Regions from separate parts of the Dyella sp. 01N448 genome, predicted to be linked through region 1. Evidence: riboswitches for the same ligand, from Rfam matches in the RefSeq annotation. Region 1 holds a riboswitch; the other holds the start of a gene.

The links. A riboswitch is a leader RNA that binds a small molecule or an ion and turns the genes downstream of it on or off. The one in region 1 is predicted to bind cobalamin.
Region 2: linked by a shared signal. The riboswitch ahead of btuB (TonB-dependent vitamin B12 receptor) and the one ahead of AC1DKY_RS19715 (ribonucleoside-diphosphate reductase subunit alpha) in region 1 are both predicted to bind cobalamin.

The regions. Positions count from the first base shown of each region.
Region 1 covers NZ_JBFTQX010000020.1:1,498-7,076, reverse strand. Annotated here, with positions in the region: gene AC1DKY_RS19725 (cation:proton antiporter) at 1-1,225, opposite strand, end outside; gene AC1DKY_RS19720 (type 1 glutamine amidotransferase domain-containing protein) at 1,353-2,225, shown strand; cobalamin riboswitch at 2,389-2,603, shown strand; gene AC1DKY_RS19715 (ribonucleoside-diphosphate reductase subunit alpha) at 2,754-5,240, shown strand; gene AC1DKY_RS19710 (hypothetical protein) at 5,253-5,480, shown strand; gene AC1DKY_RS19705 (ribonucleotide-diphosphate reductase subunit beta) at 5,503-5,579, shown strand, end outside.
Region 2 covers NZ_JBFTQX010000008.1:58-5,636, forward strand. Annotated here, with positions in the region: gene AC1DKY_RS14720 (CPBP family intramembrane glutamic endopeptidase) at 305-916, opposite strand; cobalamin riboswitch at 1,085-1,324, shown strand; gene btuB (TonB-dependent vitamin B12 receptor) at 1,355-3,304, shown strand; gene AC1DKY_RS14730 (hypothetical protein) at 3,369-3,947, shown strand; gene cobO (cob(I)yrinic acid a,c-diamide adenosyltransferase) at 3,950-4,570, shown strand; gene AC1DKY_RS14740 (cobyrinic acid a,c-diamide synthase CobB) at 4,617-5,579, shown strand, end outside.

The DNA.
Region 1 (5,579 bases):
GCGCGCCTGCATCGACATGAAACGCCGACACCATCGGCGTCGTCATCATCGTCGTCACAATCGCCATCACCAGCAGGATGGTGAACATCGCACTGTTGATCACGCCCGCATCGAGGCCAACCTTGATGACGATGAGCTCCATCATGCCGCGCGCATTCATCAGCGAGCCGATGGTAAGGCTGTCGCGCCAGTTCTGACCGGAGAGGCGTGCGCCAGCTGTGCCGCCGATCAATTTGCCGGCCACCGAAACAGCGAGCACGAGCAACAAGGCGATGCCTGCTCCGCCGGTCAGCAGCTTCGAACTGGTGCTCAGTCCGGCCAGCACGAAGAACACCGGCAACAACGCGGCAATGGTGACGCGTTCAACGCGATCGATCAGGTTTTCCAGCAGGCGATCGTCGCGCGGCAGGCAGGCGCCGAACAGGAACGCACCGAATACCGCATGCAGGTTCAGCCATTCGGTGATGGCTGCGCAACCGAAGGCGCCGGCCAGCAGGAAGGCCAGCACCGCGCCGTCGGCATTGCCGTCCGGCGCGTGACGCGCCAACAGCTTTGCGCATAACGGGCGCAGCACGAACCAGGTCAGCACGAGCAAGGCGGCCAGGCCGATCATGGTGCGCCAGAACGGCGCCCAGTCGCCATGTGCGCTGATCAGCGCCACCACGAAGGCCAACATGATCCAGGCCAGCACGTCGGCCACCGCTGCTGCCGCGATGCCGAGGCGGCCGGGCAGCGACTCGGTGATACCGCGCTCCTTCACGATGCGCGCCATCACGGGCAATGCGGTGATCGCACACGCGGTGGCAAAGAACAAGGTAAAGCCCAGTCGACTGATGCCTGGCGGCGCATAGTCCACATACAGCCATGGCGCGGCGAGCAAGGCGAGCGCGACAGGAATCACGATGGCCAGCCCGCCGATCCACGCCGCCGGTCGCAGCAGACCACCCTGCGCACTGGCCGGCACGCGCAACTCCGCACCCACCACCGTCATGAACAACACCAGGCCCAGCGTGCTGAGGCTCTGCAGGTTGCCGAGGCTGTCGATGGGAAACAGCTGCTGCTGCCACTCCGGTGCGATGGCGCCGAACACGATCGGGCCCAACGCGAGACCTGCCAGCATTTCGCCAACAACTGCCGGCTGGCCGATGCGCCTCGCGAGCGCAGCGATAAGCCGCGACACCACGATGATCACCAGCAGTTGGACGAGCAGCAGCGGATGGCCCATGGATTTCCCGGTGAAATAGAGGGCCGAACGGCCAAGCCCGGAGCTTGCCTTGTATGTGCGGTGACCCGCAACATGCGTCGATCACGTCATCCGCCAGGATGCGCCCACATCGAAGGACGCCCGTCGCATGGCCCACGTACTCATCCCCGTTCCGCATCAGGACTTCGATCCCAGCGAAGTCGCGGTGCCCTGGCGCGTCCTCATCGAAGCGGGACATCGCGCGACGTTCGCCACGCCCGATGGCCGGGTGGCCAGCGCCGATCCCATCATGTTGAGTGGGGAAGGGCTGGATCCCTGGGGTTTTGTGCCCGGTTTGCGCAAGCTGCGCTTGTTCGGCTTGCTGTTGCGCGCCAATGCCGATGCGCGGCGCGATTACGCGGCGCTTGAGAAGGATGTGGCGTTCAACGCCCCGATCGCCTGGGATGCCATCGATGCCGAACGCTTCGACGGCTTGCTGCTGCCGGGCGGACATTGCGCGCGCGGCGTTCGCGAGTATCTGGAAAGCGAGCAGCTGCAGCGCGTGACGGCTGCCTTCTTCACCGCAGACAAACCGGTGGCTGCGATTTGCCATGGCGTCGCACTGGCGGCGCGCAGCCGCGGTGCGGACGGTCGCTCCGTGCTGCATGGGCGGCGCACCACCGCCCTCACCTGGGCGCTGGAAAAGTCCGCGTGGTCGCTCACCCGCATCACGCGCTTCTGGGATCCGGACTACTACCGCACCTATCCCGACGGCGCGGGCCAGCCAGCGGGTTATATGTCCGTCCAGCAGGAAGTGACGCGTGCGTTGGCCAGTCCCGACGATTTCCTCGACGTACCCCAGGACGCCACCGACCATCAGCGCAAGACCTCCGGCCTGGTACGCGACAGCGACACGGACGACACGCCCGCCTTCGTCGTACGCGATCGCAATTACGTGTCGGCCCGCTGGCCGGGCGACGTGCACCGGTTCGCCCGTGAATTCGCAGCCCTCCTTGAGACGCAGGCCGAAACGCGCCTTTGAGACGCTTTTGGGAGAGGCGGCACTTGCACTGGCCGAGAGTCGCCGCAGCGACCTCCCCTATGAAAATTTCCTAGCAATTCCTAACTCCGCCCCCATCTTGGAGTTTTCGGGCTTATCCACGGTCAATCCACAATCTGTTGGGTTGACCGACCCGGTGTAGCCCGATATGTTGTGCCTCGTCGGTGCCACTCTCAGACCTACGGTCGGAATGGCTTAATAGGGAACTCCGGTGCAAATCCGGGACTGCCCCGCAGCGGTAAGTGGAAACGAAAGCCCCCATCGCACTGGCCCTCGGCGGCTGGGAAGCGGGGGCAACTAGGCCGGGCCTCACCGCCCACGTCCACGAGTCCGAAGACCTGCCGGCACATCAGGGCCCAACGCCCTGGTGCGTAGTGACGGCTTCCGCGGGGAAGCGCGTCGATGCGCGGGGCGGCTGCCCTGCTGCTCGACCGTCCGCGAAACGTCACCTTTTTTCAGCCCTGCGCGCGGGAGCAGGCGGTTGATGACCAAGCTTGGAGCGAAGTCGCGATGCAACCTATCGATACCACCGGGCGCGAACGTGCAGACGATCGTGCCGACCCTGCTTTTTCCACCGACACCGCCGTGGCCGACGCGCCGCGCACGGACGCGCCGTTCGCGCTGACCCCGCCGCACAACCCCGGCCAGATGCGCGTGACCAAGCGCAGCGGCCGCCAGGAAGTGGTGGACGTGAACAAGATCGTCCGCGCCGTCACCCGCAGCAGCGAAGGCCTGCATGGGGTCGATCCCATGCGCGTGGCGCTCAAGACCATCGGCGGCCTGTATGACGGCGCCACCACGCAGGAGCTGGATCAGCTATCGATCCGCACGGCCGCTGCGCTCACCGCCGAAGAACCCGAATACGGCCAGCTCGCCGCGCGCCTGCTGGGCGCCTTCATCGACAAGGAAGTGAGCGGCCAGGAAATCCAGAGCTTCTCGCAGTCCATCGCGCGCGGCGCGGAACTGGGCATCCTCAACGAACGCCTGCGCGACTTCGTGCAGATCAATGCGCGCAAGCTCAACGACGCGATCGACCCGCTCGCCACGCGCCGCTTCGAATACTTCGGCCTGCGCACAGTGTACGACCGCTACCTGCTGCGCCATCCGCAGCTGCGCAAGGTGATCGAAACGCCGCAGCATTTCTTCATGCGCATCGCCTGCGCGCTCGGCGGCAACGAGATCGGCGAGACGCTGGAGTTGTATCGCCTGCTCTCCTCGCTGGAATACATCGCCAGCTCGCCGACGCTGTTCAATGCAGGTACGGCGCATGAGCAGCTCAGCTCGTGCTTCCTGCTCGACTCGCCGCTGGATTCGCTTGAATCCATCTACGAGAAGTACGGCGACGTGGCCAAGCTCAGCAAGTTCGCCGGCGGCATTGGCCTGGCCTACTCGCGCGTGCGTTCGCGCGGCTCGCTGATCAAGGGCACCAACGGCCATTCCAACGGCCTGGTGCCGTGGCTGAAGACGCTGGACGCCTCCGTCGCCGCGGTGAATCAGGGCGGCAAGCGCAAGGGCGCGGCCTGCGTGTACCTGGAGCCGTGGCACGGCGACATCGAGGAATTCCTCGAGTTGCGCGACAACACGGGCGACGACGCGCGCCGTACGCACAACCTCAACCTGGCCAACTGGATTCCCGACGAATTCATGCGCCGCGTGGAGAACGACGGCGACTGGTCGCTGTTCGATCCCAAGGTGGTGCCGCACTTCGTCGACAGCTGGGGCGAGACCTTCGAGAAGGCTTATCGCGAAGCCGAAGCCGCCGGCCTGGCCGTGAAGACGGTGAAGGCGCGCGAGCTGTACGCCCGCATGCTGCGCACGCTGGCGCAGACCGGCAATGGCTGGATGACCTTCAAGGATCGCAGCAACGCCACCAGCAACCAGACGGCGAAGGCGGAAAACGTCATCCACCTGTCGAACCTGTGCACCGAAATCCTGGAAGTCACCAATGCCGACGAAACGGCGGTGTGCAACCTGGGCTCGGTGAACCTGTCGCGCCACGTGGTGGACGGTCAGTTCGATTTCGACAAGCTCGCCGGCACGGTGCGTACGGCTGTGCGTCAGCTCGATCGCGTGATCGACCTGAACTTCTACCCGATCGACACCGCCAAGGTCGCCAACAACAAGTGGCGTCCGGTGGGCCTGGGCGTGATGGGCTTGCAGGACGTGTTCTTCAAGCTGCGCCTGGCGTTCGATTCAGCCGAAGCGCTGGCGCTTTCGACGCGCATCGCGGAAGAGATCTACTTCAACGCGCTGTCGCAGTCGAACGAGCTGGCGATGGAGCACGGCGCGCATCCTGGCTTTGCGGAAACCCGCGCGGCCAATGGCGAGCTGCAGTTCGACTACTGGACCAATGCGCAGCCGAACGATGTGGCACGCTGGGATGCGTTGCGCGAGTCGATCAAGGCCAAGGGCTTGCGCAATTCGTTGCTGATCGCCATTGCGCCGACCGCGACCATCGCTTCGATTGCCGGCTGCTACGAGTGCATCGAGCCGCAGGTGAGCAACCTGTTCAAGCGCGAGACGCTTTCGGGCGACTTCCTGGTGGTGAACCGCTACCTGGTGGAAGAGCTGAAGACGCTGGGCCTGTGGACCAGCGAAATCCGCGACGCCATCAAGCTGGCGGAAGGCTCGATCCAGGGCATCGCCGCCATTCCGGAACGCCTGCGCCTGATTTATCGCACGGTGTGGGAGCTGCCGCAGAAGGCACTGATCGATCTGGGCGCCGCCCGCGGTGCGTACATCGACCAGAGCCAGTCGCTGAACCTGTTCATGGAAAACCCGAACATCGGCCAGCTCAGCTCCATGTACATGTACGCATGGAAATCCGGCATCAAGACCACCTACTACCTGCGCTCGCGTCCGGCCACCAAGATCACCAAGACCACGGTGTCGGCCGCGCCGGTGGCGAAGCCCGCACCGGTCGAGGAGCAGGAAGAGGCGACGGCGGCAGTGTTCTGCTCGCTGGAGAATCCGGAGTACTGCGAGGCCTGTCAGTAAGAAGGCGCCACGATGAAGCCCTACCGGAACCTCAGCGGCAAATCCGGGGTCGCCAGCTACGAAGCTGGCAAGGGCTACATCCGGGTTCGTTTCGTCAAGGACGGACTCTACGAATACACCGACGCAACACCCGGGCGCCTGCATGTGAAGAACATGCAGGCGCTCGCCGAGGCAGGCCTTGGCCTGTCCACCTATATCAGCCGCTTCGTGCGCGACCGCTACGCGCGCAAGCTGGATTGAGCAGCACGCACCGAGGAACACCATGTCGAACATTCTTGATCCAGGCTTTGAACTCACCTTGCGCCCGATGCGCTACCCCGAGTTCTACGAGATGTATCG
Region 2 (5,579 bases), on a different contig from region 1:
GCGCAGCGAGACCCCGCTTTAAGTCCTCAGCGATTCGGGCGCGTTGCGCAGCGCTTTGAGGTACCCCCTGTGTACCCTCGGAGGTTGTCCCACAACCACGCGCCTCGAGCGTTCGGGCTTATCCCAGCACGATGCTGCGGGCGTTATCAGGCCATTCTCTTTGGGTTACTTTTCTCTTGGGCCAGCAAGAGAAAAGTGACTCGAGCGGCGGCAGCCGTTCGAAACGCCCGCCGCGTAGGCGACCCGATCGCGGAAGCGCAGCAATCGAAAGCCGGCAAAACGGAATGAACTCCATCCCGTTGAATCAGCCAGCGGACCCCGAAGCTTGGGCTACCGCATACCGCACGCTGTAAAGCCCTGCAATATCGATCAATATGTGGACCAATATGGCGGCGATCAGCCCGATGTACTGAAAGATGACGCCAAGGAAGATACTGCTGGCAAACAAGCTGATCGCCTGGGTCAATGTCGTCCGCGTGAGTGCCTTCATCTGGTACGCACGCACATGTGCCGCCACAAATATCAGTGAGGTGAGGACCATTCCGAGCACTGGCTGGAGTGCGGCGCGAAATAGCAGTTCCTCGCCAATTCCTGCAGCAAAACTCAGCAAGATTGGATTCCAACCGCCCAGGTCGAGGCGGCTGTAACTGGTCACAACGGATTTGGTAGAGCTATTGGACCTTTGCAGACTGTAAGCAATCCACGCCATCGACGCCGAGGAAGCACCTATCGCAAGACCGAAACCAACTTGAAGTGCCATCGATTGCCCGGCAGTGAAGATGGTCCAGATCGAGCTACGTCGCATGTACAAAAGGGCAAGCGCCAGCGTCGACATCACGACGCAGACAAGAACCTGCCTGGTGAGTCCTATTTTGGGATGAGCAACCTTGGGTAGCTCAAGCGGCTCCAGTGTCATATGACGCTCCTCTCATGTCTGCTCGGCACTTCCATGTGCCTCGTGAGGCCATTGGACACGTTTGTCGCGATGCAAGATCGATCTTCTCGATCTTACCTAGGACCGCATGCAGTCCTGCTGCCACTCTTGTGCGGCCACGCCGTCCAAAAGGGCCGTCCTTTTCTCTGCTACCATGCGCCCACCTGAGGTGACCCCCAGCCAGTCGGTTGGGAGTTGAAACGGGAATCCGGTGCGGCGCTGATGCGCCTATTCCGGAGCTGCCCCCGCAACGGTAGGCAGGCGCGATCCAGATGGGGATCGACGGAGCGACATCGAGCCACTGTGCCAAGCGCATGGGAAGGCGTCGTTCCGGAAGACATTGCGTCTTCGCCCGCGAGCCCGGAGACCGGCCTTGAGGTACGACCAGACAGGCGGTGGGCCGTGTCATGGATGTCGTGCATGCGCACGGCCGCCACGCTCCTCCTGCCTGTCTATTTCCCATGCGTTCCGCGCGGGCAGGCGCGGTTGAGGAGCAGTACTTTGACTACCCGACTTTCCATGATCCGTCGCGCCGCACTGGCGACGGCACTTTCGACCATCGTCTTCCCGGCGTTCGCCGACGACACGACCAACCTCGACGGCGTGGTGGTGACCGCCACGCGTACCGAGCAGACGCAGAACCAGACGCTGTCCGCGGTGACGGTGATCGACCGCGCCGATATCGAACGCCTGCAGCCGTCTTCGCTGGCGGACCTGCTGCGCGGCACGCCGGGCATGCAGATTGCCAACAATGGCGGTCCTGGCAAGGCGACCAGCGCCTTCCTGCGTGGCACCGAAGCCGACCACGTGCTGGTGATGATCGACGGCGTCAAGATCGGCTCGGCCACGCTGGGCACGGCGGCGTTGCAGGATATTCCGGTCGACCAGATCGAGCGCATCGAAATCGTGCGCGGCCCGTTCTCCAGCCTGTACGGCTCCGAAGCGATCGGCGGCGTGATCCAGATCTTCACGCGTCGTCCGGAAGGCGCCTTCGTGCCGTCCTTCAGCCTGGGCGTCGGCAGCTATAGCCATCTGAATGGCTCGGCCGGTTTTGCCGGCAAGAGCGGCGACGGCTGGTACTCGCTGGAGGCCTCTCACGATCAGACGCATGGCATCAATTCCTGCCGCGTGGGTGCCGCCGAAGTGGGCGCGGCCTGCTTTGCCGATCAGCCGGACAAGGATGGCTACCGCAACAATGCGCTGACCCTGCAAGGCGGCTACAAGTTCGACGAACAGTGGGACGCCGATGTGCGCCTGTTCCGCAGCGAAGGCCACAACTACTACGACGGCACGTACACCGACTCCGACAAGAGCGCCACGCAAGTGGTGGGCGGCAGCGTGCACTATCGTCCGGCGTCCAATGTGAAGCTCACGCTCAGCCTCGGCACCAGCGGCGATTTCAGCAAGGACTTCTACCAGGGTGTGTACGTCGATCGTTTCGACACGCATCGCGACCTGGGTTCGTTCCAGGCGGATATCGGCTTCTGGGGCGGCCTGCTGACGACCGGCTTCGACTGGCAGCGCGATCACGTGGACAGCACGGCCGGTTACATGAATGCATTTACGGGCGAGCCGGTGAACAGCCGCATCGACCGCGGCGGCTTCGTGCAGTGGCAGCAGACCTTCGGCAGCCAGTCGGTGCAGGCCAGCGTGCGTCACGACGACAACAGCCAGTTCGGCAGCAAGAACACCGGCAGCCTGTTGTGGGGCTGGGACTTCACCCAAACCCTGCGCCTCACCGCGAGCTATGGCACCGCGTTCAAGGCGCCGACCTTCAACGATTTGTACTACCCGTTCTACGGCGACCCGAATCTCAAGCCGGAACGTTCGAGGAACTTCGAACTCGGCCTGCGCGGCAGCTACGACTGGGGCTACTGGTCGTTGAACGCGTTCCGCAACAACGTGACCGACCTGATCACCTACGACGCCGCCACCCAGGCGCCGGGCAATGTGGACCAGGCGCGCATCCGTGGTGCGGAAGGCGTGGTGAGCGGGCACGTGCTGGGCTGGCTGGTGACGGGCACGGCCACCTGGCTGGATCCGCGCGACGAGTCGACCGCGTACGAAGGCAACCTGCTGCCGCGCCGTGCGCGCCAGACCGGCAATATCGATCTGGACCGCAGCTTCGGCGACTTCAGCGTGGGTGGCACGTGGTTCGTCTCGGGCCGTCGCTACGATGATCTGGCCAACCAGCATCCGCTGGGCGGCTACGCCATCACCAACCTGCGCGTAGCCTATGCCATCTCGCGCGATTTCAAGCTGCAGCTGGCATTGAACAACGCCTTCGGCAAGGACTATGAAACCGCCTGGTACTTCAACCAGCCAGGTCGCAACTACATGTTGACCCTGCGTTATCAGCCCGCGCAGTAATCCATGACGCCGGGGCCCGCGAAGGCCCCGGCGTTTTTCCATGCATTCGACCAGGAGTCGTTTCGTGAAAGCTCTTTCCGGTTCCCGTTTCAACGCGCTGTGGCTGGTACTGGTCGCGGTGATGATCGCTACCCGCTTCAAGCATTTCGGCGACACGCTGCATCTGCCTGATGCTTCGATGGCGTTGTTCTTTCTTGGTGGTCTCTATCTGCGCCGCCATTGGACCTTCGTGGTGATGGTGCTGCTTGCGGTGGCGCTGGACTGGATTTCAATCAGCTACGCGGGCGTGAGCGCCTTCTGCGTGACGCTGGCGTACTCGTTTTTGCCCTTGGCTTACGCAGTGCTCTGGTACGCCGGACGCTGGTATGCGCCGCGCGTGAATCAGGGCGCGTTGTCGCTGCTCGGAGCATTCGGCGTGGCCGTGTTGGCGGCCGTGGCTTCGTTCGCCATCTCCAATGGCTCGTTCTATTGGCTGGGCGGCCGTTATGCGCAGCCGCACATGAGCGAATACCTGGCGCGCCTGTGGCAGTGGGGGCCGCTGTTCGTGCGCACCACCCTGGGCTACGTCGCGGCAGCCCTGGTGCTGCATGCTGTGATCGTGCGCGCGGCATCGTCTTCTACGGCACACCAGAAGGGAGCCTGAGCATGAGCGACACGCCCGAAACGCCGAATGCCGAAGAACGCCACCGCGAGCGCATGCAGCGCAAGAAGGAGCTGGTCGATCGCAAGATCGCCCGCGCCACCATCGAGCGCGGCGTGCTGGTGGTGAATACCGGTAACGGCAAGGGCAAGAGCTCCTCGGGCTTCGGCATGCTGGCGCGTTCGCTCGGCCATGGTTTTCGCTGCGGCGTGGTGCAGTTCATCAAGGGCAGTTTCTCCACCGGCGAGGAAGCGTTCTTCCGCCGCTTTCCCGATGAGCTCGATTACCACGTGATGGGCGAAGGCTATACGTGGGAGACGCAGGACAAGGCGCGCGATATCCAGGCGGCGCAAGCGGCCTGGCAGGTGGCGGCCAATATGCTGGTGGATGAGTCGCTCGACTTCGTACTGCTGGACGAACTCAATATCGCCCTGGTCAAGGGCTATATCGACCTGGACATCGTGTGCGCCGCGCTGAAGGCGCGCCCGCCACGCCAGCACGTGGTGATCACCGGGCGCGGCGCGCCGGATGGCCTGGTGGAACTGGCCGATACGGTGACGGAAATGCGCCTGGTGAAGCACGCCTTCCAGGCAGGCATCAAGGCGCAGCAGGGCATCGAGCTCTGACGCGACGGTTCGGCGTGGCAAGCGGCACCAACGACGGAGTTCACCGATGACTGACCAGATCGCCTCCTGTCCTGCCTTGCTGGTATCGGCGCCTGCGTCGGGGCAGGGCAAGACTTCGGTGACGGCGGCGCTGGCGCGCTGGCATGCCCGGCAGGGCAGGCGCGTGCGCGTCTTCAAGACGGGTCCGGATTTTCTCGACCCCATGGTGCTGGAGCGCGCCAGTGGCGCGCCGGTCTACCAGCTCGATCTTTGGATGAACGGCGAGGACGACGTACGCGCGCGCTTGCATGAAGCGGCTGGCGAGGCGGATCTCATCCTGGTCGAAGGCGTGATGGGCTTGTTCGACGGCGGCCAGTCGAGTGCGGACCTCGCCCAGCGTTTCGGTTTGCCGGTGTTGGCCGTGATCGACGGTTCGGCGATGGCGCAGACCTTTGGTGCCCTGGCGCTGGGACTGGCGAGTTATCGCGACGGCCTGCGCGTGCATGGTGTCGCCGCCAATCGCGTGGGCAGTGCGTATCACGCGCAGCTGCTTGCCGGCAGTGTGCCGTCCCCTCTGCAGTGGTTGGGTGCCTTGCCGCGCGATGCGGCGCTGGCCCTGCCCGAGCGGCATCTGGGTCTGGTGGCCGCTGGCGAGCTGGGCGATATCGACGCGCGCCTGGATGCACTGGCCGACGCATGGGGCACCCATGCCAATGCCGAACTTCCGCCGCCGGTGACGTTTCCCGCAGCGTCACACGCGCCGGTGCCCAAGCAATTGCAGGGTTGCCGCATCGCGATTGCCCGCGACGCGGCGTTCTGTTTTCTCTATCCGGCCAATCTCGATCTGCTGCGCGAAGCGGGCGCCGACTTGCGCTACTTCTCGCCGCTGGCCGGTGACGCGCTGCCCGAATGCGATGCGGTATGGCTGCCTGGCGGCTATCCCGAACTGCACTTGCATGCGCTATCCGATAGCGACACGTTGCGCAGCGCCTTGCACGATCATGTGAATGCCGGTCGCCCGCTGCTGGCC